Regions from separate parts of the Providencia sp. R33 genome, predicted to be linked through region 4. Evidence: predicted binding sites of a transcription regulator. Region 4 holds the regulator's gene; each other region holds the start of a gene.

Region 1 (7,839 bases), 1.4 Mb from region 4:
CCAAGATGCGACAAACGCGACAATCATAGAGAATAATGCAGGGTATTCATAAGGGTAGATAGGTTTGTCATGGTGTAGGATGCCAACCCAAATTGTTGGTCCTAAAATCATTAAGACGACTGCCGTCGTGAGCCCTAACCAGCCCCCTGCTAATGCACCGCGAGTGGTGAGCTTGCGCCAGTACATGGACAGTAAAATAATTGGGAAGTTACAGCTTGCTGCAATAGAGAAGGCTAAACCAACCATGAAAGCAATATTTTGTTTTTCAAACAAAATACCAAGTCCAATTGCAACAAAACCTAAGATAACAACCGTAATTTTTGAGACTCGTAACTCGTCTTTTTCGTCAGCTTTACCATTTTTCATCGCCATCGCATAAAGGTCATGGGATACCGCTGAAGCACCAGCAAGTGTTAAACCCGCAACAACCGCAAGAATGGTGGCGAAAGCAACCGCAGAGATAAAGCCAAGGAAGAAGTTACCGCCAACAGCATCAGCAAGGTGAACCGCTGCCATATTGGTACCGCCAATCAGCGCGCCTGCGGCATCTTTAAATGCAGGGTTTGAGCTGACAAGAACAATCGCACCGAAACCAATAATGAAGGTTAAAATGTAGAAGTAACCGATAAACCCTGTTGCATAGAACACGCTCTTACGAGCTTCTTTTGCATCACTCACAGTGAAGAAGCGCATAATGATATGAGGAAGACCTGCCGTACCGAACATCAATGCTAAGCCGAGTGATAAAGCGGATATTGGGTCGGAAACGAGTCCCCCAGGGCTCATAATAGCAATACCATTTTTATGAACGGCAACGGCTTCTTTAAATAAGGTATTAAAGTTAAAGCCGACGTGCTTCATGACCATTACTGCCATGAATGTCGCACCTGCTAATAATAAAATTGCTTTGATGATTTGTACCCATGTAGTCGCTAACATTCCGCCAAATAGAACGTACAGCACCATCAAGATACCGACAATCACAACAGCAACATGGTAATTAAGACCGAATAATAATTCGATTAATTTACCCGCTCCTACCATTTGAGCGATGAGATAGAGTGCAACGACGACCAACGAACCGACAGCAGATAAAATTCGAATCGGCCTTTGTTTTAACCGGTAAGATGCAACGTCGGCGAAAGTGTAGCGACCTAAATTACGCAAGCGCTCAGCAATTAAGAATAGAATGATCGGCCAGCCAATTAAGAAACCAATTGAGTAGATTAGCCCATCATAGCCAGAGGTATAAACTAGAGCGGAAATCCCTAAGAAGGATGCGGCAGACATAAAGTCCCCAGCAATTGCCATCCCATTTTGGAAGCCTGTAATTTTCCCGCCTGCTGTATAGTAATCAGAGCGAGAACGCGTTCTTTTCGACGCCCAATAAGTGATATATAACGTAAAACCGACGAACAGCAAGAACATCACAATAGCTTGAATATTGACAGGCTGACGTTCAACATCCCCTGTCAATGCATCGGAAAATGCCATTGATGAGGTAAAAAAGAGAATGAGTGAGAGCAAATATTTCATTTTTCTACCTCTTTTAAAATTTCGGCCGTTAAACGGTCATATTCACCATTAGCACGGATAACGTATAGCCCGGTTAACACAAACGAAATGACGATCAGTCCAACACCCACAGGGATCCCTCTAGTGATATATGAACCTTCCGCAATTGGTGTACCTAACCAGCTAGGGTCAAAAGCGATAAGAAAAATAAAACCAACATACAGGACAAGCGTTATTACTGATAACAACCATGAAAAGCGACTACGTTTTCTAACCAGTTCTTTGAAACGAGGGTTATCCTCTACCTTTTTGTAAGCAGTAGCATTCATCAGAGTTCTCCTCTGTTATACTCGTCATTCTTCAAGTTGCAGCTTTGTTGACCGCACTCACTCACACGAGTCACATACTTATGTATGCTCCTCGCGATTCGTTCGCTTGTCGCCTAGCTGCACCTCGAATTATTTAGAGTAAACCGTCTTGTTGGGATGTATGTAAGGCCACCTCTATGAGTTGGCCTTTTGGCGTTATGACATACTCATAGACTGTTTTTCTTCGAGTAGTTTTTCGACAACACCCGGATCTGCCAGCGTGGAGGTATCTCCAAAGTTGCTGGTGTCCCCTGATGCAATTTTTCGTAGGATACGGCGCATAATTTTACCAGAGCGGGTTTTTGGCAAAGAATCCGTCCAGTGAAGAACGTCCGGTGTTGCGATTGGGCCAATTTCTTTACGCACCCAATTGCGAACTTCGGTGTACAGCTCAGGAGAGGGTTCAACCCCAGAGATTAATGTGACATAGGCATAGATTGCCTGCCCCTTAATACTGTGAGGAATACCAACCACAGCGGCTTCTGCCACTTTCGGATGCGAGACGAGGGCGGATTCAATCTCTGCGGTGCCTAAGCGGTGCCCAGAGATATTCAGTACATCGTCAACACGACCTGTGATCCAGTAATAACCATCTTCATCACGACGAGCGCCATCACCACTAAAGTACATGCCTTTAAAGGTAGAGAAATAGGTTTGCTCGAAGCGTTCGTGATCGCCAAATAAAGTACGGGCTTGGCCCGGCCATGAATCGACAATCACTAAGTTACCTTCGGTTGCCCCTTCAATAGGTTCACCAAGGTTATCCACAAGTGCAGGGCGGACACCAAAGAAAGGTAATGTTGCGGAGCCTGGTTTTAACATAGTTGCACCTGGCAGCGGCGTGATCATAAAACCACCCGTTTCGGTTTGCCACCATGTATCAACCACTGGGCAACGGCTGTTACCAATTTTCTTGTAGAACCATTCCCACGCTTCAGGATTAATTGGTTCGCCAACAGAACCAAGAATACGTAATGAGCTACGGTCGGTACCTTCAATCGCTTTGTCGCCTTCCGCCATTAATGCACGGATAGCAGTTGGCGCGGTATAAAGAATATTGACTTGGTGCTTATCAACGACCTGACTCATTCGATTAACGGATGGGTAATTTGGTACACCTTCAAACATAACGGTTTTTGCGCCATTGGATAATGGCCCATAGAGTAAGTAGCTATGACCCGTTACCCAGCCTACATCCGCAGTACACCAGTAGACTTCACCTGGATGGTAGTCAAAGGTATATTTAAATGTGAGTGTGGCATAAACCAGATAACCACCTGTGGAGTGGAGAACACCTTTAGGTTTACCTGTTGAGCCTGAGGTATACAGAATGAACAGCGGGTCTTCCGCGCTCATTTCTTCTGGTGGGCAATCAGCGCTAACCCCTTTGATAACATCATGCCACCATAAGTCGCGACCTTCGACCCAACTTGGAACATTGCCTGTACGTTGGTAGACAATGACATTCGCAACAGTAGTGACTTGCGGGTTGGTTAATGCGTCATCCACATTTTTCTTCAGTGGAATCGCACGCCCTGCACGTAAGCCTTCATCAGCGGTGATAATCAGCTTTGCTTTACAGTCAATAACGCGACCAGAGACAGCCTCAGGAGAGAAACCAGCGAAAATGACCGTATGGATAGCGCCGATACGCGCACACGCTAGCATGGCGACAGCGGCTTCGACGACCATTGGCATATAAATCGCCACGACATCCCCTTTGCGGATGCCTTGTTTCTTTAAGACATTAGCAAACTGGCTAACATCGTGGTGCAATTCACGATAAGTGACATTTTTTGACGATGAAGGGTCATCGCCTTCCCAAATAATCGCTACTTGGTCGCCTTTTTCAGCCAGATGGCGGTCCAAACAGTTTGCACTTAAATTTAAAGTGCCATCTTCAAACCAACGGATATCGATATGTCCAGGGTCAAAAGACGTGTTCTTAACACGGGTGTACGGTTTAATCCAATCAACGATTTTTCCTTTTTCGCCCCAAAATCCTTCAGGGTCTTGAATCGAGCGTTGGTACTCATCGTTATACTGTTGTTCGGTAATTAGGGCATTTTTTGCAATTTCAGCAGGAACGGGATGTTTAGTTATTTGAGTCATATTATTATCTCCTTGCAAATGTTAATACTATGTCAAAAAACGGTTAACTAAAGCACGAAATATAAATTTGTTTTTCTTTTGCGCGGAAGATCACGTATTAATTGTAATGAGATTTGCAGGATTATCATTTGATGCTAAATCCAGTATTGAAATATAAATCTAAAAATATTGAAAATGTTGGATGTAAAGAAAAATAAATCGTGGAGATATTGGTATTAGTTACTGTATAAACTAATTCTCATAGGGAATGCAAAAGACCACAATTTCATCATGGATTTGATAATGATTTTCATTAACAGAAAAATAACTATAATAGAGAGAAATTCACAAGGTGCGAAACTACGCAAGTGCCATACCCTATGAACCTTGTGGTGAAAATGAGAAACATAGTGGTATTTACGTCACTGGAGACAATAAAATGAGTTATACATTACCTGCTTTACCTTATGCTTATGATGCGTTGGAACCACATTTTGACAAACAAACCATGGAAATCCACCACACTAAGCACCATCAAACCTATGTGACTAACACCAACACGGCGTTAGAAAAATTACCTGAATTAGCAGGTCTGGATATTGACGTTCTGATTCAAAAATTAGACCAAATTCCTGCTGATCAACGTACCTTCGTGCGTAACAATGCGGGTGGTCACTCAAACCACAGCATGTTCTGGAAAGGTTTGAAATTAAATACTGAATTAAAAGGCGACTTGAAAGCGGCTATCGAGCGCGATTTTGGTAGCGTTGATGCATTCAAAGAGCTGTTTGAGAAAGCAGCTGCAACTCGCTTTGGTTCAGGCTGGGCGTGGCTGGTTCTGAAAGATGACGGTAAATTAGCCGTTGTATCAACTGCTAACCAAGACAACCCATTAATGGGTGAAGCGATTTCTGGTGCTTCAGGTTACCCAATCATCGGTTTAGATGTGTGGGAACACGCATATTACCTGAAATTCCAAAACCGTCGCCCTGATTATATCAAAGCGTTCTGGTCAGTGGTTAACTGGGACGAAGCAGCTGCACGTTTCGCTTCAAAAGCTAAATAATTAGACTTTTTAATTAAGTTTCAATAGGCGTAGCATCGATGGTGCTGCGCCTTTTTTATTTCCTGCCCGTTTGATTGTTATCTTGAGTGGCATTCTTTATGATGAAGGCTTCATCACCAATTTATGTGGAGAGCGCAGCCTATGTCATTCCTACCCCAAGTCTTTGTCGGTAAAGTCCAAGCAACGCAATCTTGCGGCCGAAGTGCGATTCATAAACATGCGGTAGATGGGTTATTGATGTTGGGGCAGCTTGGGTTAGAGGGTGATGAACAAGCAGAAACGCGTTTTCATGGTGGGCCTGATCGAGCGCTTTGCCATTATCCTCGTGATCACTATGAATTTTGGCTGAATGCATATCCTGAACAAGAAGATTTGTTTATGGCATCAGCATTTGGTGAAAATATATCCACACAGGGAATGACCGAAGATAATGTATTTATCGGTAACATTTATGCGTGGGGGGATGCACGAATTCAGGTTACTCAACCTCGCTCACCTTGCTATAAACTCAATGGCCTAACTGGTGTGGAAAACTTCGCTCAAATCATGCAAGACAACGGCCGTTGTGGGTGGTTATATCGTGTGATTAAAACGGGGAATGTCAGTACTAATTCACCGCTAACGCTATTGAGCCGCAACAGTGATGTTTCAGTACAAGAGGCGATAATGATTGCATTTCACGCCCCCTATGATGAGCAGCTGTATCGTAGGCTCCTGAGTGCAGCAGGGTTATCAGCTAGTTGGAGCCTAACGATGCAAAACCGCCTTGATAATCACCGTATTGAAGAATTTAACCACCGTTTATTTGGCAAACGCAGTTAGGACTGACCAATAAATTGCTGGTACCAAGGTGTGCCAGCCATAAGTTCTGCATGGCTGCCTTGAGCAATAATCTCTCCATCTTCCATATAGACGATGTTATCTGCTAAACACGCAAGGTTAGGGTGATGAGTAACTACAATGCGAGTTTGCTGACCCGCTAGAGTGATTAGGGAAATCACGGAAGCGGTATTGATGGTATCAAGGCTTGCTGTTGGTTCATCCATTAAAATGATATCTGGGTGGAGCAGAAATAGTCGTGCAATACATAGACGCTGTTTTTGCCCGCCAGAAAGTGCCATGCCACTCGCGCCGACGTCTCGGTTTAGAAAATCAGGAATATCCTCAAAATTTAACTTTGAAAGCAGAGTGTTAACCTCTCGGTCATCAATATTAGAATTTTCTAATGTTAAGTTTTGCCGTACGCTACCGCGAAAGAGCGCGCTGTCTTGCAATAAAACCCCACGCTTCGAACATAACGCTTCTTGCGATAATTCCATCAGGTTTTTATTACCGTAACTAACGGAGCCTTGAGTCGGGTCTTGTAGACGAGCGAGTAAGCTTAAGAGGGTACTTTTCCCTGCGCCAGATGGGCCAACGATGGCTGTGAAAGTATTTTGAGTAAAATTGACGGTAATGTTATTTAAAATTCGTTTTTTTTCATCGTTATAGAAAGATAACTGTTGGCAACGAATATCCTTATTCTCAGGGGCAGGGGCTCGATAGGGAAATACTAATTCAGGGGTAATCAACGCGGATTCGACCTGTTCAATCGATTGTTTTGCTTGTCTTAATGATTGGTTTAAATGCGAAAGAAGCCAGATTGGTTCAATAAACCGCGCTAATAATACCATCCCCGCTAACCATAAGCTTAATGGCATGTCACCTTGGTTCATTTTTTGAATACCTAAATAAAACAATGCGATGAAAATGATTTGGATAGCGCTTGAAAACAGTAAATGGAATGGCAAACTTTGGCGCTGTAATTGTTTCTGTGTTTGATACTGTGATGCTAACGCACTCGTGAGTTGTTGGTGCTGAGATTGGCTAACGCCTGCACGGCGGATGAGTGGCTGGTGGAGCGCAAACTGGTCGAGTTGGCGAATAACATCTTGTTCAGATACATGGGTTTGCTGCTCAAAAAATACCATCTTTTGACCACAAAGGCGCAAGGTAAATAATAAAACCAGCCCTATAAATAAAAGCAGACATCCAAAAATAGGTTGGTAAATAAATGCCCCTAATACAACAGTGAATGGCGTGATTAACCCGCTAATAATGGGATGCAATAGATGTGCAGGGACTGACATAATGTGTGAAACGGGCCCTGCCACTAAGTGATTGGCATTTTTGATCGGCTGTAATGACAAGGGTAAGTGGCGAATTAACGCGTTAGCAAGGTAGCGCATCACTAATCCACCCGCTAAGTAGCCTTTTTGGGTGGCAATAAAGGTGGTCAGAAAGGCAATCAGGCTACATGCAGCCAATAAAGTCATCGGCATGATAATGTCTAACGACCAACTGAAAATAACATACACCAGTAATAGCCCGCAGAGTCCATCTAAAATAGCCGCGAATACCATCCAAAAAATGGCGCTGCGTACCGTATATAATAAGGACTTAAGCATGATTTTCCTCCAAGGCACTCAGTAATTGCTGATAATCCATTGATATTTCGGCTAGATCTTTGTGAGAGCCTTGTGCTATCAGTTGGCCTTCTTTCATAAGCAAGACGCGATTAGCGAGGTTTAAGCTATCTAGATGATGCGTGACGAATACGCAGGTTCGCGATTCAGCATGTAATAGCGATAAGACCCGCTGAGCATTTTGCGGATCCAGCGCAGAGGTAGGTTCATCGAACAACAATAACGGGGCTGGGGATAATAAGGCTCGTGCAATGGCGAGTCGTTGGGATTCCCCGCCAGATAACACGATTTCTTTTCCTATCACACTATCAAGGCCTTTAGGGGATTGCTGCAC
Region 2 (7,839 bases), 410 kb from region 4:
GTTTTTTATACCTAATGGGCAAACAGTTATTCCTGCATTTTTAATTACCCCTGATAACTCTAGGTTTTTATTCATATTTTTTGACCAAAAGTGTGAGAGGCTCGCCAATTTTGAAAAGCACCGTTGCGTAGTAGAATTATTGGCGTTATATTAATTGCGTTTATCTCAGGGCGGGGTGAAAGTCCCCACCGGCGGTAACATGCAACGCGCATGAAGCCCGCGAGCGCTTTATCATTTTGGTGATAAAGGTCAGCAGATCCAGTGTGAATCTGGAGCCGACGGTTATAGTCCGGATGGGAGAGAATTAACTGTATCTGCATATTTGTGCGACAATGCACAATCATGTTCTGCATACCTGAAGAATAGGTAGGTTGCCATTTATAGGTAATTTATTTATTCATCATTTCTCGTAATCCTAAGACTGCCTTGATTCTGGTAACTAGTTAATAACTATTTAAGAGGTTTTTACCATGGATCATACGCTACTTTCCGAATTCGGTAATCCAATCGAACGTGTTGAAAAAGCTCTCGAAGCCTTACGTCAAGGCCAAGGTGTTCTTGTTCTGGACGATGAAGATCGTGAGAACGAAGGCGATTTAGTTTTTGCAGCAGAAACTATGACCGCAGAGCAAATGGCATTCACCATTCGCTACAGCAGCGGCATTGTGTGCCTGTGTATCACTGAAGAGTGTCGCAAAAAACTGGAACTGCCAATGATGGTGGAAAATAACACCAGCCAAAATCAAACGGGTTTTACCGTAACAATTGAAGCGGCTAACGGTGTCACGACAGGCGTTTCAGCCGCAGACCGTATTACAACCATTCGTGCAGCGATTGCGGATAACGCAGTGCCAGCAGACCTAAACCACCCAGGCCACGTTTTCCCATTACGGGCTCGTGAAGGCGGTGTATTAGCACGCCGCGGTCATACAGAAGCGTCTATTGATTTAGCCTTATTAGCAGGCTTCAAACCAGCAGGTGTGTTATGTGAATTGACCAACGATGATGGCTCAATGGCTCGTACACCAGATGTGGCGGCATTCGGTAAGCAACATGGTCTGACGGTAGTGACTATCGAGGATTTAGTTCAATATCGTTTGCAGCTTGAAAAGAAAGCGAGCTGATCCTCGTCATATTTCGCGCTGTGGCGGTGTTGGCTTCTCTTAGCCATCTTAGTCACATACTTATGTATGCTCCTAAGAATGACTTCGTTTGCCGCCTAGTCACAACGCGAACTATTTAGAGGATGTCTTCGTCGTATTTCAAGCGGTGGCGGTGTTGGCTTCTCTTACCCATCTTAGTCACATACTTATGTATGCTCCTAAGAATGACTTCGTTTGCCGCCTAGTCACAACTCGAACTATTTAGAGGATGTCTTCGTCGTATTTCAAGCGGTGGCGGTGTTGGCTTCTCTTAGCCATCTTAGTCACATACTTATGTATGCTCCTAAGAATGACTTCGTTTGCCGCCTTGCGCTAACTCGAACTATTTAGAGGAATGTCCTCATTGTATTTTGAGGAAGAGCTCGTTTTTTTAACTTAAATATGAATAGGCTAATTTAAGCTAAGTTATTTAATTTATTGATAATACGTTAAGCATATAGAATCTAACTAAGGCCACTGAGTTGCACACCTCGTGGCCTTTTCAATTTTTTTGATGATCATACTCATAATTAGGCCACTGTGTTTTTTGCACAAAAGCGTATGCTGTAAGTAGAAACTAATTGAGTTGGAGTTGAAATCATCATGTCGGTAAATACTTCAGTCGTAAATAACAAGATCCCCGCGATTTTTATAGGCCACGGTAGCCCAATGAATGCTATCGAGGACAATCCTTATACCAAAGCGTGGGAGCAGCTCGGTAAAACCTTACCTCGTCCAAACGCGATATTGGTGATTTCAGCGCACTGGTACACTCGTGGTACGGCGGTGACCTCGATGTTAAAACCTAAAACGATTCATGATTTTGGTGGTTTTCCAGAAGCGTTATACCAAATTGAATACCCAGCACCAGGTTCACCAGAACTTGCTCAGCAGGTTGCTGATTTATTAGCACCAGAACCTATTTACCTTGATAAGGAAGAGTGGGGGCTTGACCATGGGACATGGGAGATTTTAGTGCGCATGTACCCGGAAGCTGATATTCCGGTGATCCAACTAAGCATTGACGGCACAAAACCTGCGGTTTGGCACCACGAATTAGGTAAAAAATTGTCGGTACTCAGAGAGCAAGGCGTGCTTATTATGGGCAGTGGTAATGTGGTGCATAATCTGCGGGCGATGAATTGGCAAAATGCACAAGCAGAGCCTTATCCATGGGCTTTGTCTTTTGAACAATTTGTCTACGATAACTTGCAAAGCAAAGCTCTCCCACACCCGCTCACTAAAGGGCTAGAAAGGGAAGATGGCAAATTATCGAATCCATCCGCAGAACATTACCTGCCTATTTTACCCATTTTAGGAGCTTGGGATGGTGAAGAAGAGGTAAGCACACCGATTGAAGGAATTGTGTCGGGGTCGTTGAGTATGATGTCGGTCATCGTCGGTTCTTCCTCGTCATATTTCAGGCTGTAACGTTGTTGGCTTCACTCTGCAATCTTAGTCACATACTTATGTATGCTCCTAAGAATTGCCTCGTTTGCCGCCTAGTTACAACCTGAACTATTTAGAGGAATATTTTCGTCATATTTCAGGCTGTAACGTTGTTGGCTTCTCTTAGTCATCTTAATCACATACTTGAATGACTTGGTTTGCCGCTTAGCTACAACTCGAACTATTTAGAGAAATTCCTTCGTCATATTTCGATCAAATCGCACGGATATTTTAGGTTGTCATTTTTTTTAAGGTATAAAAAAGCCCAAACAAAATCAATTGATTGGGCTTTTGTGATCGAGGAATTGATCAGTCGATGATTGTATGTGGATAGAAACGAGACAGATCTTGGGTGATCAGTTCTTTATCTTCACGAATACAAATCCCCGCTGGTTGATCATTCACCAACCAGCTCCCGACTAAGGTATAGCTACCTTCAAATTGCGGTAGTGGGTGGAATTGTTGAATAATCATACCTTCTTCGCCGTATGGGCCATCCGCTGCGGCAATTTCTTTGCCATTTTCAATAATACGGATGTTGGCACCTTCACGGGAAAACAGCGGTTTAATCACGTACTTATCGAGCTCAGGCTGCGTTTTGCCATCAGCAAAATAAGCCGGAAGCAGGTTTGGATGATCAGGGAACATTTCCCATAACATTGGTAGTAACGCTTTGTTCGAAATAATGCTCTTCCAAGCAGGTTCTAACCAGCGAACACCCGCATCTTGCAGCTTGGTAGAGAAAATTTCGCGTAGCATAAACTCCCATGGATACAGCTTAAACAGATTACTGATAACCTGATCTTGTGTATCTGTGAATTCGCCTCTTTCACCTAAACCGATTTCATCAATATATAAGAACTCAGTAGCAACGCCCGCTTCATTGGCACAGTCTTGTAAATATTGCACTGTGCCGCGGTCTTCTTCCGTATCACGGCAGCAAGACATGTGTAGCAGACGGAAACCGTATTGATCTTTAAGCTGAGTAAAACGTTCGATCAACTGTTCTTGAATGCTGTTAAATTGATCCGCATTTTCAGGTAGTTTGCCAGCTTCAATTTGATCTTCTAACCAGATCCATTGGAAAAATGCGGATTCATATAAAGATGTTGGCGTATCGGCGTTATTTTCCAGTAACTTCGGTGGGTTGACGCCATCGTAGGCAAGATCGAGCCTTGAATATAATGAAGGCTGTTCGCTTTTCCACGAGCTACGGACAAATTCCCAACAGTGTTTAGGAATTTGAAAACGTGCCAGTAATTCGTCACTTTCAATAACACGTTCAACCACTTTTAGGCACATTTGATGCAGTTCAGCAGTTGCATCTTCGATTTCGTCGATTTGTGCCAGAGTGAATTGATAATACGCATCTTCAGACCAGTACGGCTCGCCGTACATGGTGTGAAATTCAAAACCAAACTCAGATGCTTTTTCGCGCCAATTCGGGCGCTCAACAATAGGAACTCGTTTCATTACAGATCAACCACCCATTGAACGGGAAGAAGACGTTGATTTTGCAGATGAAGATGAACGTTGGGCCATTGCTTGCTTATTAACGGTGTCACCGAAACCACCACGAGTTACAGTTGATGTGGTCGGTGGCTTAGGTGCCATTGCCGTTTTTGGTACGCTCATTGAACGGCCGCCTGCAACTGCAGGGCCATAGCTTTTACCTGATGCATCAACAAACTTGCCGTTTGCTGGGCTTGCTGGGTTTTTCGAGCTGAACAGTGGCTGAGATGCTGCGCTACCGCCCATCATGCGACCCATCATATAACCCATCATGAGTGGCATCCACATGCTGCCGCCACTACTTTGTGCTTGTGCGGTTTGTTCACCATTGGTTGAGCTTGTTCCTGCAAGACCTGCTTGAGCAGGGGCTTGAGTACACATAGACTCACCAAATTCAGCAATACAGTCTGCTTGTGTTTCATATTTAGGCGCAGTTTTTGCGGCTTCTTGTAATGCATTGTTGTAAGCGAGAGTACATTGATCTGCTTGAGATGGATTTGCTTGGCTACAATCTTGTGCATTGGTATACAGAGATACCGTTTCATCGCTTTCTTCACAGGCAGAAAGCATAAATACCGCACTAACAGCGACTGCGACAGGCGCTAAACGGTATGAACGCCAAGACTTGCGGAAGGCGTTTTGATTAATATTTTTGGTACGCTTCATGGTCATGGTAATTACCCTGAATAAGATTTAAGTAAGATGTTTTATAAGTTACCTCTAGGATAGGGGATAACCGTCGAAAATTAAAGCAGAAATATGGCAGAAATAGATTGAAATTATCATTTTTGTAACTTTCTTCTCTTTTTTGAGAAAAGGTGGTTCAAAACTAAAAAGAAAAATGAATATTTTTATTAAATATCAATAAATTAATTAAAGGTTGTTTTTTGAACTATTTAATAATAACTAAAGTGAGAATTGACTGAATTTTGCCACTGAGGGAAGGTAAAACTGTTTTAGCTGATTCAATTTGGGCAAAACGAATGATTTAGGGGGTTTCTGTTGAGCTTTGATAAAAATAACCCGCCAAAGCAGCGGGTCATTCTATTTGTCTAAAATTAAATGCGCAAATTATTTAATCTTAGGGGCATTGGTGTTACGAATAATACTGCTTGGCTCAGTAGAAATTTCTTTGCCTAAGTTCGCATTTAAGCGCGCAATATCATCTTCATTTAATGTGCCGCGAGCAAATTCAATATTCAGCTGGTTAATCATATAGTCATAACGTGCATTAGACAGATTTTGCTTCGCTTGGTACAGCGCAGTGGTTGATGTTAATACGTCAACAATCGTACGAGTCCCCACTTGGTAACCGGCTTCCATTGCATCTAACGAGCTTTGTGCAGAGACAACAACTTGTTTGTATGCATTGATGCTACTGATAGATGAAGAGACGTTATTAAATGATGAACGCACTAACTGAACTACATTACGATAAACGCTTTCCAGTTGCTCGCTTGCACCTTGGAAGCCGTATTGTGCTTGTTCAACTTGTGAGCTAGTCGCACCACCAGTGTATAATGGAATGCTTAAATTTAAGCCGATGCTATTTTGCCCATTATAACTGTTGCTTGCGCCTTTACCCGTTAAGCTATTATTGTAACCGCTACCGTGGTTATAGGTATTAGTCACTGCGGTTGATGCATCAAGACTAACTGTTGGCATATGACCTGTTTCTGCTAAACGGATGTTTTCACGAGAAACGTCTTGAGCTAAGCGCGCACTTAACAGGCTAAGGTTACGTTCTTCCGCTTCTTTTAAGATAGCGTTGATGTCGCCCAGCTCAGTAGTTTTAAAACGATCGATATTTAAAGATGCCAGTTGGTTATAGTACACACCGCTGACTTGACGCAGTTTTTCAATCGCATTTTCTAAGTCGTTACGACCTGCAACTTCTTGCGCGATAACGCTATCGTAGTTTGCGCGGGCGTTTTGCACGTCAGTTATTGCAACAAGACCAACGTTAAAACGTTGTGTAACTTGGTCTAATTGGCGATAAACCGCTTCTTTATTGGCTTCAATATAAGATAATGCGTCAATTGCTTTTAAAACGTTAAAGTATGCAGTTGCCGTATTTAAAATTAATTGCTGTTGGCTGGTTTGGTAAGTGACATCAGAAATACCTGCAGTTTTTTCTTGGATCGTCAGCTGGCGCCATTTCGACATATCAAAAACAGTTTGCGTTAATTTCAGCGAGGCATTTAAACCCGTACTTTCGGTATTATTTGCATCACGGTAACCACTGCCATAGCTAGCCCCTGCGCCTAAACCTAATTGAGGTAATAATGGGCTACGAGCTTCATTAATTTTCTCAAAAGCTTGGTTACGTTCAGCCAATGATTTTCTTAACTCAGGGTTACTTTCTTTCGATTTTTGGTAAACCTGCAGTAAATCGTCTGCGAAGCTATTGGTACTGAGACCCACAAAACTCATCGCAATTAAAAGGGGAAGCAGTTTCTTCATTTTGATTCCTTGATTAAACAGCAAATTATGTTGAGTCTGTTGCCTAAAACGTACCATGCCTAATTTAGGCGATTGATATAAAAAATGCGTTTTAGAGACAGTCATGAAAAAAACAGACCCTATTGTTGCTCTTAGATTTGAATAATGGCGCTTATTGTAGCAGAGGTTCGTTTGAATTAACGGTAGCCTTTTGTGCCATTTTGTCTCAATTTTATTAAACATTACCTCATCTAAGGCTAAAAAACTTTAAAAACAGTTTTAATCCACAATTATTTCCTTAAGATGGAAATTAATGGGTTTGGAGAATGCAATGACAGATAAAATAGAACAGCCAGTTAAGTTTGGCAAAAATGATGTTGAAATTATATCCAAGCGTAAATTATTTAATGGTTTTTTTCAAATGATTGAATACCGATTCCGCCATCGGTTGTTTGCGGGCGGATGGAGTCATGAAATTCGCCGTGAAGTTTTTGAGCGCGGTCACGCAGGGGTAGTTTTACCTTACGATCCACAAACTGATAATGTGGTGTTAATCGAACAAATTCGTTTCCCAGCAATAGAAACTAGCGAAACGCCGTGGCTGCTCGAAGCTGTTGCAGGAATGATTGAAGAAAATGAATCTCCAGAAGAGGTTATTCGCCGTGAAGCGATGGAAGAAGCTGGTCTAGAAATCCATCATACGGAAAAAGCGCTCAGCTACCTTTCAAGCCCTGGTGGTACGACGGAACGTATGCACGTGTTTATTGGTGAGGTAGATAGCAGCCAAGCCCAAGGTATTCACGGCTTAGCATCTGAAAATGAAGATATCAAAGTACACGTTGTCAGCCGAGAGCAGGCCTACCAATGGGTAGAAAATGGTGCTATCGATAATGCAGCAACAGTCATTGCTATTCAGTGGTTACAGCTCAATTATCATAAACTTAATGAAAAATGGATGAAACAATCTTAAAGAACAATTAATCTAGTGAAGTGTGTGCTGATTAGCAGATATTTTACGAATTAGTCGTCATACTCCAATTACTCGTCATACTTCAAGCTGCAAGTGTGTTGGCTGCACTGCGCAACCCAAGTCACATACTTATGTATGTTCCTTGGGATAGCTCCGATTGTCGCCTGCTTGCAACTCGAATTATTTAGAGTAATTAAGTGAAAGTCATAAAATTAAGTTTCAAAGTAAACTGTAAGTGTGTTGAGTTTTTGTATAGTTATAATGAATAGAATAGATTAGGCATTAATAATATTGACGGAAAAGGAAGACTTTTGGATAGCCAGC
Region 3 (7,839 bases), 490 kb from region 4:
GGTTAATAAGCGGTAGCTTTTTACAGGGCCTTGTTCGAAAAAGGCTTGGCTGATTTCAGGGAAGCGGTTGTACTCCCCGAGGATCAATCGGTATAAACTGATTGATTGTGGTTTAAGCACACTAAGTAAGAAGCGCGATCCATAAAAAGCCAGTACAGATTCAATGGTATTGAAATGATGAGTTTCTTCATCGGATTCTGAAAAAATTTCATCAATCATATCAGCAATAACCGCAGCAAATAACCCTTCTTTATCCCCAAAGTTTTTATAAAGTGTAGAACGAGACCCTCCTGCACGCTCAATCACCATGTCCAATGTTGCACCTTCGAAACCATATTGAAGAAATACATCCGCGGCTGCAGCAATAATGGCTTGATGGCGGCGTCGACCTTTTGGTGTTTTGGCGGCGAGTGAACTATTCATGAATGATTGATCCTACCATTTCGTTTGAACAATGAAATAAAGTGGTAATTTTACCAAAAAAGTTTAAATCAGATGCCCTGAATCGTAGATTTACCTGAAAGAGATCATGATTTAAGCTAATGGTTGGCTCTATGATATTTGTAAAGACTAACATGTTTAAGAGAATTTCTGAATGCTTGTCATAATCTTGGGGGCGCAATGGCGGGATGTACATTAGATAAACAACGTTTTATAGAGGGAGATTCTGTTGAGATGCAACGGGAAATCACTCGGTTATGCATCGAATGTGGCTTGTTATTGCTACAGCATGGTGCAGAAAGCATGTTAGTGGAACAATTAACAACTCGATTAGGTATTGCACTCGGTGCTAGCCAAGTAGACAGTGCAATTTCATCAAACTCTTTAGTGCTAACGACAATTATCGATGGCCGCTGCTTAACTTCAACACGACGAATTATCGACCGTGGTATTAATATGCATGTGGTGACAGAAGTGCAACATGCCGTGATATTAGTTGAACATCATTTATTGGACAGAAAACAATTACAAAAGAAATTGTCTTCCATAAAACCCTTGCGTTATCCACGTTGGTTGATGGTGCTAATGGTTGCATTATCCTGTGCGTGCTTTAGTAAGCTTAATGGTGGTGGTTGGGAAAGTGCTTTAATCACGTTCTTAGCCAGTGGCTGTGCGATGTACATCAGGCAGGTTTTAACCTCCCACCAAATGAATCCATTGATTAACTTTTGTATTACTGCTTTTGTGGCAACCTCTGTTTCGGGGTTATTACTTAAAATTCCTTATTTGGCGGTAACAGAAACCATTTCTATGGCAGCGAGTGTCTTGTTGCTTGTACCTGGCTTTCCGTTGATTAACGCTGTTGCAGACATGTTTAAAGGGCATGTGAATACAGGTTTAGCTCGCTGGACTATGGCCAGTTTACTCACACTAGCAACCTGTATTGGTGTGGTGTTGGCGATGACTATCTGGAATCTAAAAGAATGGGCATAGAGTTTCTGTTAACGTTGATTGAAAAAATGGTGTTAGCCGCTATTCCGGCGATTGGTTTTGCCATGGTGTTTAATGTCCCTGTGCGGGCACTGAAATATTGTGCTTTGCTCGGTGCGATTGGCTATGGGTCTAGAATGATTTTGATGGCGTTAGGGCTGCAAATTGAGTGGGCCAGTTTCCTTGCTGCAATTCTCATTGGTATTATTGGTATCCAATGGTCACGCTGGTGGTTGGCTCACCCAAAAGTGTTTACAGTTGCTGCGGTGATCCCCATGTTCCCCGGTATTAGTGCCTATGTGGCAATGATCTCGGTAGTAAAACTTTCCCAGTATGGTTATAGCCCTGAGTTAATAGAAGTTTTAGTGACAAATTTCTTGAAAGCCTCTTTTATTGTAGGGGCATTATCTATCGGTATTTCATTACCCGGATTGTGGTTGTACCGTAAACGCCCAAGTGTCTGATATTCAATAAAACCTAAGTGGTATTTTTTGCTTTATTAAGCAGACTCCCACTTAGCGTTATTAACGATAAAAACTAACATAAACTATTAAATTTGCAGAAAATCCGATAGCGTAATTATTTAATAAAAATAGGCAATCGCTGATACCATAAATGTTTTAATTTGATTAGAATATACGATATTTTCTATATACATTAGGGTGTTAGCAATAACACTAACGTATCTCTATTAATTTTTCGCTTATATTCTGATTAGTGGTGTTATTTTGAAACAGTCCAGTTTTTTGTATTTCTCCCGTTTTATTCTACCTTTCTTTCTGTTTTTACCATTTTCTTTCTCTTTTGCAGCACCTAGCTCATTTACACAAGCTAAGGTACTCAGCAAAACCCAAGTCTATTCTGACCAAAACAAACAAGGGGAAGGGTCGATTTACTGCGGCTGCCAGTGGGAATGGGTAGGCAAAAGTGGCGGGCAAGTGGATTTAGCCTCTTGCGGCTATCAGGTACGTAAGCAGCTAAGCCGTGCGGAACGCATTGAGTGGGAACATATTGTGCCTGCGTGGGTCTTTGGCCATCAGCGCCAATGTTGGCAAAATGGTGGGCGAAAAAACTGCGTTTCGACAGACCCAGTTTTTGGTCGTATGGAAGCCGATTTGCATAATCTGGCACCTTCCATTGGTGAAGTGAATGGGGATCGAAGCAATTTTAGCTTTGGGCAATTATCTACAAATGCGCCTTATCCTTATGGAATGTGTCGCAGCCGTGTTGATTTTAAGCAAAAGGTATTTGAGCCTCGTGATGAGGTAAAAGGGCAGGTTGCTCGTGTCTATTTTTATATGCATGACCGTTATAATTTATCTATGTCACGTCAGCAGCAGCAACTCTTGATGGCATGGGATAAAAAATTCCCACCAAACCAGTGGGAACGCACCCGTGACGAACGCATTGCCAAAGTCATGGGGCACCATAATCCCTTTGTGACAGGGCAAAAGCAGTGGAGTTTAAACCACAAGAATGGTGGAGAGGGAGTGAAATTTTCTTCAGCTTCAACTGTATCAATACCTCAACAGCCTGAAAAGCAAACTAACTTAGAAAATTTAGCTGAAGTTAAAGGTAATACAAATTCCAAAAAGTATCATTTCCCCCATTGTTCGGGCTTTAAGACATTATCAGATAAAAATGCAGTTATGTTTGCTAATGAAAATGCTGCCCAAGAAGCGGGTTATCACCTAGCGGGTAACTGTAAACCGCGTTAATAACAACTTAAGCGTCAATAATGGATTGATTATTGACGCTTTTTTGGGTGAAAGTTTGATGTGATAAATAAAAAACAAAAAATGTGTTAAAAAAATGTTGCCTTCTGAAAAAAATTAGCGCTATATTTAGGGTAAGTAAAAACTGCAATAAAAACAGCGCCTCATTGAGTCGCAAAAAATATTGCAGTTTGTCATATTAGTGTCATACAGATTCATTAGTTTAACGTTATCGCTATCACAGGAGAAACTAATGGGAAGTAAGTATTTGTTAACACGAACACAAGACCGGTTAGCCTCCATCATGAAATTGTCATGGTGAGATGACTAACCGGTTTTTTTATGGCCTGTTAAAAAGCAAGAGGATTGAACCACATTACACTGTTTTATCGTTAACCAAGAGCTTGAAGGGAGCTCCTCTCTGTTCTGAATAGTTAGTCATCTGAAATTGACATCACTGATACCTGGAAGGGTTAATACTATGAGTAGACAGAAAGCTGCAACAAAAGCACGTCGTGAAATGAAACGCTCATCACGTAAAGAACGTTCTGGTCGGTTTGACATGAATAACGTTGCGTCCTTCGCTGAACTGACAGGCATTGAGCCTATCGGTATGGCAAAAGAGCGTCGTGATGGCTCTCCAATCCTGCCACGAAATGAAGCTCAAAAGCTCTATATTAATTCGATTAAACACAAGCAGTTAATTTTTGCCAATGGTGAAGCGGGCTGTGGTAAAACCTTCATCAGTACTGCGCTAGCCGCAGATGCATTATTTAATAAAGATATCAGTAAGATCATCGTGACAAGGCCAGTTCTTCAGGCAGAAGAAGACCTCGGGTTTTTACCGGGGGATATGTCAGAAAAATTTGCGCCATATTTTCGACCTGTGTATGACGTTCTAGCGAAACGGTTAGGGAGTTCGTTCCTGCAATATTGTTTGCGGCCTGAAATTGCGAAGGTAGAGATCGCGCCATTTGCCTATATGCGAGGCCGAACTTTTGAAAATGCCGTTGTGATTTTAGATGAAGCGCAAAATGTCACGGTCACCCAAATGAAAATGTTTTTAACGCGTTTGGGGGAAAACGTCACGGTTATCGTGAATGGGGATGTGACCCAGTGCGATTTACCTGATGGGGTGCAGTCTGGTCTTGCGGATGCGTTACAACGTTTCAGTAGTGATGAAATGGTCTCAATGGTGAACTTTACCATTGATGATTGTGTAAGATCCCAATTGTGCCATAAAGCGTTATTGGCCTATAACGACTAATTGATTTACCTCAATAGCAACGAATATATGCCCCATAAGTGATTACTGGGGCATATTTTTTATCAATTACTGATGATTAATGGTACAGCATTTCGTGAACAATTTGCTCATCAGTTAATGAATACGGGTAATAGGTTGGCCAGTTTTCTAATTGCCCCAGTAATTTTTCTTGTGACTCATTACCCATATATAAGTGGAAATGTCCTGACGTTTGCGGCTCAATGATATGGTCGCTAAATTGAATGTATTTTGGCGCTTTAGACTTAGCATCTTGACATTCAAACAGGTAGCGAACGCCTTTTTTACCCGAAGTATAATGTAAAATTTTATAGCCTGAATAGGCATATTGGCAGCTATTGACGACACCGTTTTGGGTAAATTCAATCACGTTATTTTCGATGCCAATACTGTCAACATCTGTGGCGTAGCCTTTTTTATAATAAGCGCGGTATTCTTCAACGGTTTTATCTTTATTTTTCTGCGCTTTACTTTCTAAAACAGCATCCAACTTTCCATTTAATAATAAAGGATTAACTGACTCCCATACGCCTTGCCAATCACTTAACGAACGGTCTTTGACATCAGAATCTTCAAAAATGCCTTTTGAAGCTTGAAGGGCTTTTTCTGATTGCGGATGTGCGTGACTGTGTGAGCCGTGTGCAATAGCAGAAAAACTGCTAATGGCAAAAATGGCACTGAGCGCGGTATTTAATAATGTGTGTTTATGCACTGTCATTTCCTATTTTGATGATGTCTATTTTTATTATGTTATAACATAACATTTATCGCAATAAAAAAATGCGTAGGATAGGGGGATTCGATACAAATAAACGAAAAATGAGCAGAGGCAACGGGTAGGGAGACGCTTATCAGCGATAACGCAACTGATAAGCGTTGAGGGTAATTTAAACGGAATTAATCGTCAGGGTTGTCCATTACTGCATGACGTTCATGGTGATAACCTTCTTCATCATAACCATGTCTCCAATAGGGAATTGCATAGATGTCATCGCGGCCAAACCCTTTTTCACGGCGAACAAAACGACGTAAATCACGAATAATCTGGTCTTCACCTGCTATCCAAAATGCACAATCAGTGGCGGGAATATCCCATGATTTAAATGTGCTAATTAATTCAGCGGTTTTGCTGATATCGCCACAAATCCAGATGATTTCAACTTGAGCCGGTTTTTTAAGTGAGCGTACATCCGCTGGGTTATCCATGCGTAGCACCACTTTTCCTTGGGCATCTGCTGGCATTTTTTCGAGTAATGCGCCAATTGCAGGCAGAGAACTGGAGTCACCAGCCATAAAATAGTGTTTGCGATTTGGTAGTAACGGGTCTGGGCCGCCAGGGTTAGTGATCCCCATCCAATGACCGGGTTTAGCATCACGGGCAAATAAATAGGCAGGCCCTGTCGCTCCATCATGCATGGCAAATTCAATGTCGATTTCGCTAACATCAGGGCGAATTGCTCTTACGGTATAGGTGCGCACAAATGGGCGAGGTTTATCTTCAGGCCAGCTGCGACCTTCTTTACTCAGGATAGGCAGAGCGGGTTGGCTGGTTAAGTCAGGGGCTAAAAAGATTTTTAAATGCCCGCCTTCGCTATCGGTTGGGTAGTCCGCAAGCTTTTCACCTGTGAAAGTGATGCTTCGAATAGAAGGGCTAACATCAGTAATGGATTTAACTTGAATAAGCTGCGGTGGCGCCGGGCGGTAGATATTTTTTTCAACGGGTTGTTCAGTAGCCACGGACGGTCTCCTTCGTTAATGATAATTTTATTATTTGGTAATTATTATCATTATCATATCACGATTATTAATTATTTAACCATTTATATTCATCCTATCTGCCTCACATAAAACAAAAAAGTGCCTTAAGTATCAACATAAGGCACTTGAGTTATCTACTTCACTTTCATCCCAGCGGCGGTCATCATCAACTTAAACACGGAAGAGAAAGCAAATAGCGCTAACACACTTCCTAGCCAGATAATTGCCATCCAACCGAGTTTTTTCCACCAAGGGGATACCACTGCAGTATCAATGGTAGCCTTGGTCTGGGGTAATTTTTCCTCTGAAGACATAGTAACTCCAATAGGTATAAACCAAAATAACAGGAATAATGAATAACGCGCCCACTAACATAAAGCCTAAACTTTCAGAGGGACCCGCCGCGTCACGGAAGCTAATTGCGGGTGGAATGAGCGTCGGCCAAATGCTAATCCCAAGACCAGTAAAGCCGAGGAAGATCAACATCAATGCGGATAAAAATGGCACGCTGTCATGTTGCTGGCGCTTCGCACTTTTTAAGATTAACCATGTACAACCCAGAACCAATAATGGAACAGGCAAGAAGAAGAACAAGTTTGGCAGCGTGAACCAGCGGTCAAAAATCGCTGTATTAAGCATTGGGGTCCATAAGCTGATAACCGCAATCACTGCAACCATCAATAAGGTTAGTGGGCGAAGAATGCGGTACATCGTGCGGCGTAGGTGCCCCTCTGTTTTCATGATTAGCCAACCGCATGCCAGTAAGGCATATGCGACAACTAAACCAAAACCACAAAACAGTGGGAAAGGGGCAAACCAATCAAAGTAGCCGCCCATAAAGGTGCGATTTTCCACGTGGAAACCTTGGATAAAGGCACCCACGACAACACCTTGAACGAATGTGGCAAAAATAGAACCCCAAATGAACGCGTGATCCCAATGACGGCGGTGAGATTCGTCTGCTCTAAAGCGAAACTCAAATGCTACACCACGGAAAATCAAGGCTAATAGCATAAAGGTCAGAGGAATTGATAACGCATCTAACACAATGGCATAAGCGAGGGGGAATGCACCAAATAAGGCAGCACCACCGAGCACAAGCCACGTCTCATTACCATCCCATACGGGGGCAACACTGTTCATCATTAAGTCACGGTCTTGGCTATCTTTTAGGGCAGGATAGAGAATACCAATCCCTAAATCGAAGCCATCCATAACGATATACATCAACATACTAAATACGATGATGACAAACCAAATGAGAGGTAAATCAATGCCCATGAGCTGCGTCCTCCGCGATACCTTTACGAATTAATTTCATCATGTACATGTAGCCGATACCGAACACCCCACCGTAAACCACAAAGAAGGCGATTAAACTGATGCTCATGTGCATTTCACCGTGGGCACTGACGGCGTCTGAGGTGCGCTGCAAACCATACACCACCCAAGGCTGACGACCAATTTCCGTGGTAAACCAGCCCGCTAAAATGGCAATTAATCCAGATGGTGCCATGATGAACATAAAGCGCAGGAAGGTTTTGGATTCATACAGATTTTTACGGTAACGCAGCCATAATCCCCAAACCCCAGCGGCTATCATTAATAAGCCTAAACCGACCATCACGCGGAATGACCAAAACACCATGA
Region 4 (7,839 bases):
AAATGCCGCGTTCTTCATTGCCGGATTGCAGGTCAATGAGCTGGCTTGCAGCTAATGCCTCATCAGGGTCATAGAACTTAATCAAACGACTGTCTAACAAGCCTTCAGGTAGACTGTCATCTTCTGTTAATGGGAACCATTTTTCATTTGGGTAGTGGACAAAGTCACCTTCAGAAATGGATTTACCCAAGTAGAAATCAGCAAAGAAGTAGTTAGTCGATAAACGTTCGAAATACTCACCAAGGGCAGAGGCTAAAGCGGCTTTCTTGCTCGCACCTTTACCATTGGTAAAGCAAAGAGGGCACTCTTTATCGCGAATATGCACTGACCAAACGTTTGGTACAGGGTTTAACCATGACGCTTCTTCAATATCAAACCCCAATTTTTGTAATTTGGTTTGGAATGCATCAATGGAGTCTTCAAGAGCGGCGTCTTTGCCGGGGATAAATGTTTGGCTCATTGTCAGTCACTTGTGAATAGAGTGTGTCAAACGGGCTATCATACGGATTTTTGTCTCAACCTCACGCTTTTTATTCATTCATAGAGAAATCATCTTAATATTCATTATTTCTCCTAAAATAATTATATAGGTCACAATAAATTCAGCATAAATACACATAATAACTGGAGTTTATTAATGAAAGGAAAATAGGATGAAAAACAGAAATAAAGCGCTGCTCGCGACACTGGTTTCACTGTTTGCCGTATCAGCCATTGCTCAACCGAATATTACGGTATTGGCAACGGGAGGAACCATTGCTGGGGGCGGGGATTCGGCTACGTCTTCCAGCTATCAAGCGGGTAAAGTTGGCATTGATGCGTTAATTAATGCGGTTCCAGAAACCAAGAAAATCGCCAATTTAAGTGGTGAGCAGTTGGTGAATATCGGTTCGCAAGATATGAACGACCAAGTTTGGTTGACGTTGGCGAAAAAAATTAATCAGGACTGCGATAAAACTGACGGATTTGTGATCACTCACGGAACAGATACGCTAGAGGAAACGGCTTTTTTTCTTGATTTAACAACCTATTGTAAAAAACCAATTGTATTAGTGGGAGCAATGCGACCATCGACTGCGCTGGGCGCAGATGGCCCATTAAATTTATATAACGCAGTGGTACTTGCAACGGATAAGTCAGCGGGTGACCGCGGTGTGCTTATGGCAATGAACGATAAAGTGGTTCAAGGCCGCAATGTGATGAAAATGAGCACGACAGAAGTGCAAGCATTTGATGCGGTTAACGCGGGTGCTGAGGGCTTTATTCACGATGGTAAAGTGACCTATTTCCAAGCCCCTCAACCACGCGGAGATAAGGCCGCATTTGATGTGAGTAAGTTAGAGAAATTACCCGCGGTGGGTATCGTTTATAACTATGCCAATGCATCCGCTGCTCCTGTTAAGGCATTGAGAGAGGAAGGCGTAGAGGGGATTGTCAGCGCAGGTGTTGGTAATGGCAACATGTACAAAACGGTATTTGATGCATTAGCGAAGGCAGCAAAAGAGGATGTGGTTGTGGTGCGTGCAAGCCGAGTTCCAACAGGCTATACCACACGTAATGCAGAGGTTGATGATAATTTATATGGTTTTGTGGCATCGGAAAGGTTAAATCCGCAAAAAGCTCGTGTGTTATTACAATTAGCGTTAACTGAAACGAAAGATCCGCAGAAAATTCAGGCAATGTTTGAGAAATATTAAACTCAATGTGTTTTAGGAGTTAATGTAGCGGGAGGCAGTTTTCTGTCTCCCGTTAATTTTATGGTAATTCACCATAAACAAGGAATGAAAATATTTTTCAGTAAATTGAAGCATGTTCGTAAAATTGAGGCGAATTTTTGGGGCAAACTCAATATTTAATGTCAATGTGGTGATAGGCTACGCAAAATTACGGCATTATTGGAAAATTTAAATCACTAATTAGCAATTTATTTGTTTTAATCTAATTCAAATGAATCGTAAGACCTCTTTTATTTCTTTATTAAATCAATTGGTTGAACCTCATCCTGCGAAAAAACATCATGTGTGATAATGACTGTTAATTAAAATTAATGTGCCGTTGATCATATTTTGGCAACAAAGCCAGTATCAGTGTTGATAATTCGCGTCGCAAAAAATAGGCTAATCACATCACAAATAACATAAGTTATTGTGAATATTTAGATTTAAATGGAAAGTTAAATCGTATTTCGGCCGAAAAAATAAAACATAAAAAATATTAGAGGAATACAAGAATGGTTAATAAACATGTCAATACTGGCAGGAAGTTGCTCGTCTTAAAAATCGCAATCGCGATGCTGCCTATCGCGTATCAGCCAATGACTCACGCAGAACAGTTCCTTGAAGATTCAAAACTCACAGGTGGACTTTATTATTGGCAAAGGGATCGTTCTCGTAAGGATTTGGACCCGAATAGTGATAAATATAAGAAGTATGCAGATAATCTTAAACACTCCACATTCAATGGTAGTCTAGACTTTTCATCTGGCTATTTTCAAGATGTTATCGGCTTAGATTTAGCAGGTTTTACCGCTATAGAATTATCAAACAGTGGCCCCGCAGCACCCAATGAGATTGGATTTAGTGATGCTAAATCACGTTGGGATGAAAAATGGACAGGCGACCGTAGTGGTGTAACGTTTTATAAAGCTGCTGCAAAACTGAAATATGGTCCTTTCTGGGGAAGAGGGGGTTATATTCAGCCTACTGGGCAAACATTATTAGCTTCACACTGGAGCTACATGCCGGGGACTTATCGTGGTTTGGAAGTCGGTGGTGTATTTGATTTTGAGCAAAATGGTGAGCTGAGCATGTCCTATATGTGGACAGACCGTTATAAGGCGCCATGGTACCGCTCAATGTATGATTTCCGTGAAGCGGATGGCAAAACAGGGATCAGTTATTTGCATTCTATTGGGTTTAAATATGATTTTAAAAATAACTTAGTATTAGAAGGGGCTTATGGACAAGCAAAAGACTATATGGATCAGTATTTTGCTAAGGTCTCATATGCTGTGCCTGTAGCTGAACGCGATTTGCGTCTCTCATATCAATTTTATGGTTCTAAAGATAAAGTTTCTGATGGCGGTGTCAATGATGTTTATGATGGCTTAGCGTGGTTGCAAGCGATGACATTAGGCTATACCTATGAACAGTTTGATTTTAAAGTTGAGGGAACCTATGTTAAAGCGGAAGGTAATCAAGGCTACTTCTTGCAACGTATGACGCCGGGCTGGGCGACATCCAATGGGCGTATGGATATTTGGTGGGATGGTCGTTCAGACTGGAACGCCAATAATGAAAAAGCCTTGTACGCAGGTGTAATGTACGATCTTAAAAATTGGGATCTTGCAGGCTGGAAAGTGGGTACATCCTATATTTATGGTTGGGATGCGAAGCCAAGTACGAATTCTCAATATGCCCAAGATGTACGTTTAAAAGAAAGTGCGTGGAACTTTGATATTTTATACACCGTCCAAACAGGCCGAGCAAAAGATACTCTCTTTAAATTACACTTCACCAAATACGATAACCATACCGATATTCCTAGCTATGGTGGTGGTTATGGAAATATCTTCCAAGATGAAAAAGATATTAAGTTTATGGTGATGATGCCATTTACGATTTTTTAATGAGTTAAATAGATAGCGGTTACCATTGTAATAAGTATGATGGTAGCCAACTAAAATGCACATAGCATATTTATGTAGTATCAAACCGATAAATAAAATAAGAAAATACACTTATATTACGAGTTTGAAAATTAAAAATAAGGTGGATTACATTCACCTTATTTTTATTATTCAGTCATTATCCTAGTGTAGAAAAATAAATGTTTATAACGAAGCAATTCCTTTATCACCTTCATTATTGATGATAGGCGCATCATGTTTTACTTTATCTTTTAATTGCGTGACTTTATCCGTATGAGTAACACTATTTTTGACTTTAGCTTGCCCCGAAAGGATCCCGCCTTTTTTAATCGATAAACTGCTGTAGTGAATCGTCCCATGAACTTCGCCGTTATTTTCGATACTAATGGATTCAGAGATACACTCCCCTTCAATTCGACCATTAATAATCAGTTCCTTACAAGTGATATTGCCCGTTACTTGGCCATTTAGCATAACTTTAACGGTATTATCTTTCCCTGTAATATTACCAACGACTTTGCCATAAATGTGGACCTGCTCATTAGAGGTAATATTACCTTCAAACATCACATCCCTCGAAATTATCGTATTCGATTTTTCTTCACTAAGGGTTGGCGTTGATATCGTAACGTGTTCTTCTATCTTAGAAGTAATTTCAGGTTCACGAATGGTAGGGGTTTCTTCAGGGGTTTGTTTGTTTTGTCTTTTGGTGAACATTTTACTTACCTTTTTTTGATTGAAGTATAAGATCAAGAACAGAATTGATAATACAAATGAAAATAAGGTGATGGCTGTATGACGAAAAAACCATCCTATTAAAGTAAGAAACCAGAAGAAAAAACTAGTATTAATGAAAAGATATGTTTTTTTCATCAGTTAATCTCTTACGAAGTACGAGAGCAATCCAAATAAGTCTAGCTAAAAATACATGAATTACATCGTGGAATTGTAATTTAACTTTCTCATTACATTTACTTAGCTTATTAAATTAAAGCAAGCCGAAATTTAGGTCGTAATATATTGAACTTATTATAGACATTAATTAGATAAATCATATGACAGTGATATGAAAAATAGATGCAACGCATACTCTAAATAACGTTATGCATCACTATGATATCATTGTAAATATTCTCAAATAGAGAAGGTGAGTTTATCAGCCAAGTAATATAAAGGATTTGAAGTGAATTGCAACTTATTATAGAACACTTCAATATTTCACCTTAACGACATATTTTAGTGATAAATATAAAGTGAATAAGAGAGATTATGGATATTCTAACTGAGAATGCTTAATTTATCGGCGAATTGACACAATAAAAAAGCCTGATAATGGTTGTTATCAGGCTTTTAAAGAATGGGTTACTATCAAGGTATAATAGTGATTAAACTATTACTCTTTTGCTTCGTGTGCGTCAGCGTTATCGCGGCAATCACCATCAGCACAGTGGCCGTATAAGTATAAACTGTGGTTAGACAGCTTAATACCGTGACGAGCAGCGATATTTTTTTGGCGAGTTTCAATCGATTCATCAGTAAACTCAATCACTTTACCACAATCTAAACAAATTAAGTGGTCATGGTGATGTTGCTGAGTTAATTCGAATACGGATTTTCCACCCTCGAAATTATGGCGCGTAACGATACCTGCATCATCAAATTGGTTCAATACACGGTATACAGTCGCTAGCCCGATCTCTTCGCCCATATCAATCAGCTTTTTATAGAGATCTTCCGCACTGACGTGGTGGCACTCAGGCTCCTGAAGTACTTCCAAAATCTTAAGTCTTGGAAGAGTGACTTTGAGTCCAGCATTTTTCAATGCTTTATTGTTGTCTGTCATGCGGGTTTGTCCTGTATCTTAAATCATAAATTTAACAATAATGAGACATTTTTAACATAAATCCAGTTGTCTTCTAAACTGATTTACAATTATAGGCATGGAAAATAAAAATAGAAACCATGTATTGTCTCATTATTTTGATAATCTCTTATAAGTCTATCCAATTAGGATATTTAATCGATTATTTTAGGCCGAATGATGTTCCGCGGTGGTGCACTTTGAGCGGAAAGGCGTTCAGTCTATGAGTAATGCTTATTTTTAATCGACTAGCCAAGAATTTCAGCTAATGACATTTCTTCAGAGATTTGTTTGACCCAGGCATCCACTCGTTCATCTGTTAACTCAGGTTGGCGGTCTTCATCAATTGCTAAGCCGATAAAGTGGTTGTCATCTGCCATACCTTTTGAAACTTCAAAATGGTAGCCTTCGGTTGGCCAGTGCCCAACAATCACCGCGCCTCTTGGTTCGATGATGTCGCGAATGGTACCCATCGCATCACAGAAATATTCTGCGTAGTCTTCTTGGTCTCCACAACCGAAAAGAGCGACAAGTTTACCATCAAAGTCAATTTCTTCTAACGTTGGGAAAAAGTCATCCCAATCGCATTGTGCTTCGCCATAATACCAAGTTGGAATACCAAGAAGTAGAATGTCAAAAGCTTCAATGTCTTCTTTGCTGCATTTAGCAATGTCGTGAACTTCTGCTACATCTTTGCCTAATCTTTCTTGGATCATTTTGGCAATATTTTCTGTGTTACCTGTATCACTTCCGAAGAAAATACCGATGACTGCCATAAACTGATTAACCTCTTGTTTTTCTAAGAGAGAAAGAAGGAATTTCTCAACTTCTAGAACTCATTTAGAACGAAAATAAATAGAATTTTATGCCTTATTCTGGCGAAAAAACTTTTATAAGTCTGTCAAATTTGTGTGATTTACTAAGATAGCGCTACTTGAGTATTGTCTCATCAACTTGTTGAAGTTGTGACATCAAGATTTCTTCTATTAATTCACTGCGGCTTATGTTTTTTTCTTCAGCTAACTGATTCAGTATAGTTACAGCGTCTTCATTTAGTTTAAGTTCAACTCTGCGTAATCCTTTCACTTTATCGCGTTTTAATTGATTGCGTTTGTTGATCCTTAATTGTTCATCCCGTGATAGCGGGCTTGTCTTAGGTCGCCCAGGCCTTCGTTCCTCAGCGAACAAATCCAGAGTAGTACGATCAGTTTGTTCTTTTGCCATGTCTATAATTGCTAAAAGGGTGTGCCAATAATTCAGCGCGCCATAATACCCTAGCTAATCCCCTAGTGCTATAGCTGCGAGGCGAGGGAATAGGTTTGATTGGCGAAAAAAAGCGCGCTTTTAAGAAAAAAGCACCACTTGTTATGTTAGTGATGCTTTTTAAAGCATTTATTGTGTTTGTTGTTGCCACAAATTGGCGTAAAGCCCACTAGATTGAAGTAAGTCAGTATGTGTGCCTATTTCAGTAACTTCCCCATGACAGATCACACAAATTCTATCTGCGTGTTGAATGGTATTTAACCGATGAGCAATACTGATGACTGTTCTTCCCTGAGTAATCAATGGCATATTCGCCATAATGGCAGCCTCAGACTCATAATCGAGCGCAGAAGTGGCTTCGTCGAGGATCAGTATATCTGGCTCGGTGAGCAAAGCGCGAGCAAGAGCGACTCGTTGGCGTTGTCCTCCTGAGAGGTTTACCCCTTTTTCAGACAGTTGGTAATCGAAGTTATCAGGTAAAGACATAATAAAATCATAAGCGCCTGCTAATTGTGCGGCTTGAATGACTTGTTCTTGAGATGCTTGGGGGACGCTTAACCGAATATTTTCGGCAATTGACCCAACAAATAGCGTACTTTCTTGTAAAACTATACTCATTCTTCGGCGCAATGAAACCGTATCTGCAGCAGCTAAGTCCATCCCATCGATAATCACTTGACCGTGTTGTGGAACATAAAGGCGTTGTAGTAATTTCGTTAGTGTACTTTTTCCTGAGCCAGATGGCCCAGTTATCCCAATAAACTCACCAGCTTTAATGGATAAGGTTAAATTATTGAGCACTTCAGGGGTGTCTGGTTGGTAACGAAAACGGATATTTTGTAATTCAATTTTACCTTGTATTGCTGCTGAGCTTGCAATCCCTTGACGTTCATTTTCAACGGGCTTATCCAAAATGTCACCTACACGGCGCAGAGAGATGATTGTGTGTTGAAAATCCTGCCAAACTTGAGCAAATCGTAAAACAGGTTGTGTTACATGAGCACTTAGCATGTTAAAAGCAACTAATTCGCCTGGGCTAATTCCACCATTTAAAACTTCTTTAACA

Evidence for each region. Region 4 encodes Fur, which represses iron uptake genes when iron is present. Its sites were predicted from a motif close to ATAATAATGAGAACNACTATCAA; they were not measured.
Region 1: sodA (superoxide dismutase [Mn]) is a predicted target of Fur. The motif match lies at 4,272-4,294, and genes of this name have one in related genera.
Region 2: ygiD (4,5-DOPA dioxygenase extradiol) is a predicted target of Fur. The motif match lies at 1,654-1,676, and genes of this name have one in related genera.
Region 3: J6836_RS08775 (siderophore-interacting protein) is a predicted target of Fur. The motif match lies at 6,203-6,225, and genes of this name have one in related genera.

The regions. Positions count from the first base shown of each region.
Region 1 is NZ_CP072453.1:3,779,067-3,786,905, forward strand. It holds gene actP (cation/acetate symporter ActP) at 1-1,536, opposite strand, end outside; gene J6836_RS17760 (DUF485 domain-containing protein) at 1,533-1,844, opposite strand; gene acs (acetate--CoA ligase) at 2,040-3,995, opposite strand; gene sodA (superoxide dismutase [Mn]) at 4,414-5,040, shown strand; gene yiiM (6-hydroxyaminopurine reductase) at 5,182-5,862, shown strand; gene J6836_RS17780 (ATP-binding cassette domain-containing protein) at 5,859-7,487, opposite strand; gene J6836_RS17785 (ABC transporter ATP-binding protein) at 7,480-7,839, opposite strand, start outside.
Region 2 is NZ_CP072453.1:2,763,367-2,771,205, reverse strand. It holds FMN riboswitch at 158-309, shown strand; gene ribB (3,4-dihydroxy-2-butanone-4-phosphate synthase) at 471-1,124, shown strand; gene ygiD (4,5-DOPA dioxygenase extradiol) at 1,746-2,573, shown strand; gene J6836_RS12975 (glutathionylspermidine synthase family protein) at 2,901-4,064, opposite strand; gene J6836_RS12970 (DUF1190 family protein) at 4,071-4,775, opposite strand; gene tolC (outer membrane channel protein TolC) at 5,175-6,566, opposite strand; gene nudF (ADP-ribose diphosphatase) at 6,877-7,515, shown strand; gene cpdA (3',5'-cyclic-AMP phosphodiesterase) at 7,827-7,839, shown strand, end outside.
Region 3 is NZ_CP072453.1:1,868,393-1,876,231, reverse strand. It holds gene J6836_RS08805 (TetR/AcrR family transcriptional regulator) at 1-423, opposite strand, end outside; gene J6836_RS08800 (threonine/serine ThrE exporter family protein) at 622-1,434, shown strand; gene J6836_RS08795 (threonine/serine exporter) at 1,425-1,895, shown strand; gene J6836_RS08790 (endonuclease) at 2,178-3,149, shown strand; gene phoH (phosphate starvation-inducible protein PhoH) at 3,628-4,413, shown strand; gene zinT (metal-binding protein ZinT) at 4,490-5,149, opposite strand; gene J6836_RS08775 (siderophore-interacting protein) at 5,329-6,168, opposite strand; gene J6836_RS08770 (DUF2474 domain-containing protein) at 6,324-6,503, opposite strand; gene cydB (cytochrome d ubiquinol oxidase subunit II) at 6,460-7,470, opposite strand; gene J6836_RS08760 (cytochrome ubiquinol oxidase subunit I) at 7,460-7,839, opposite strand, start outside.
Region 4 is NZ_CP072453.1:2,355,305-2,363,143, reverse strand. It holds gene ycaO (30S ribosomal protein S12 methylthiotransferase accessory factor YcaO) at 1-460, opposite strand, end outside; gene ansB (L-asparaginase 2) at 654-1,697, shown strand; gene chiP (chitoporin ChiP) at 2,231-3,628, shown strand; gene J6836_RS11155 (bactofilin family protein) at 3,833-4,366, opposite strand; gene fur (ferric iron uptake transcriptional regulator) at 5,043-5,492, opposite strand; gene fldA (flavodoxin FldA) at 5,759-6,286, opposite strand; gene ybfE (LexA regulated protein) at 6,441-6,734, opposite strand; gene J6836_RS11135 (type I secretion system permease/ATPase) at 6,903-7,839, opposite strand, start outside.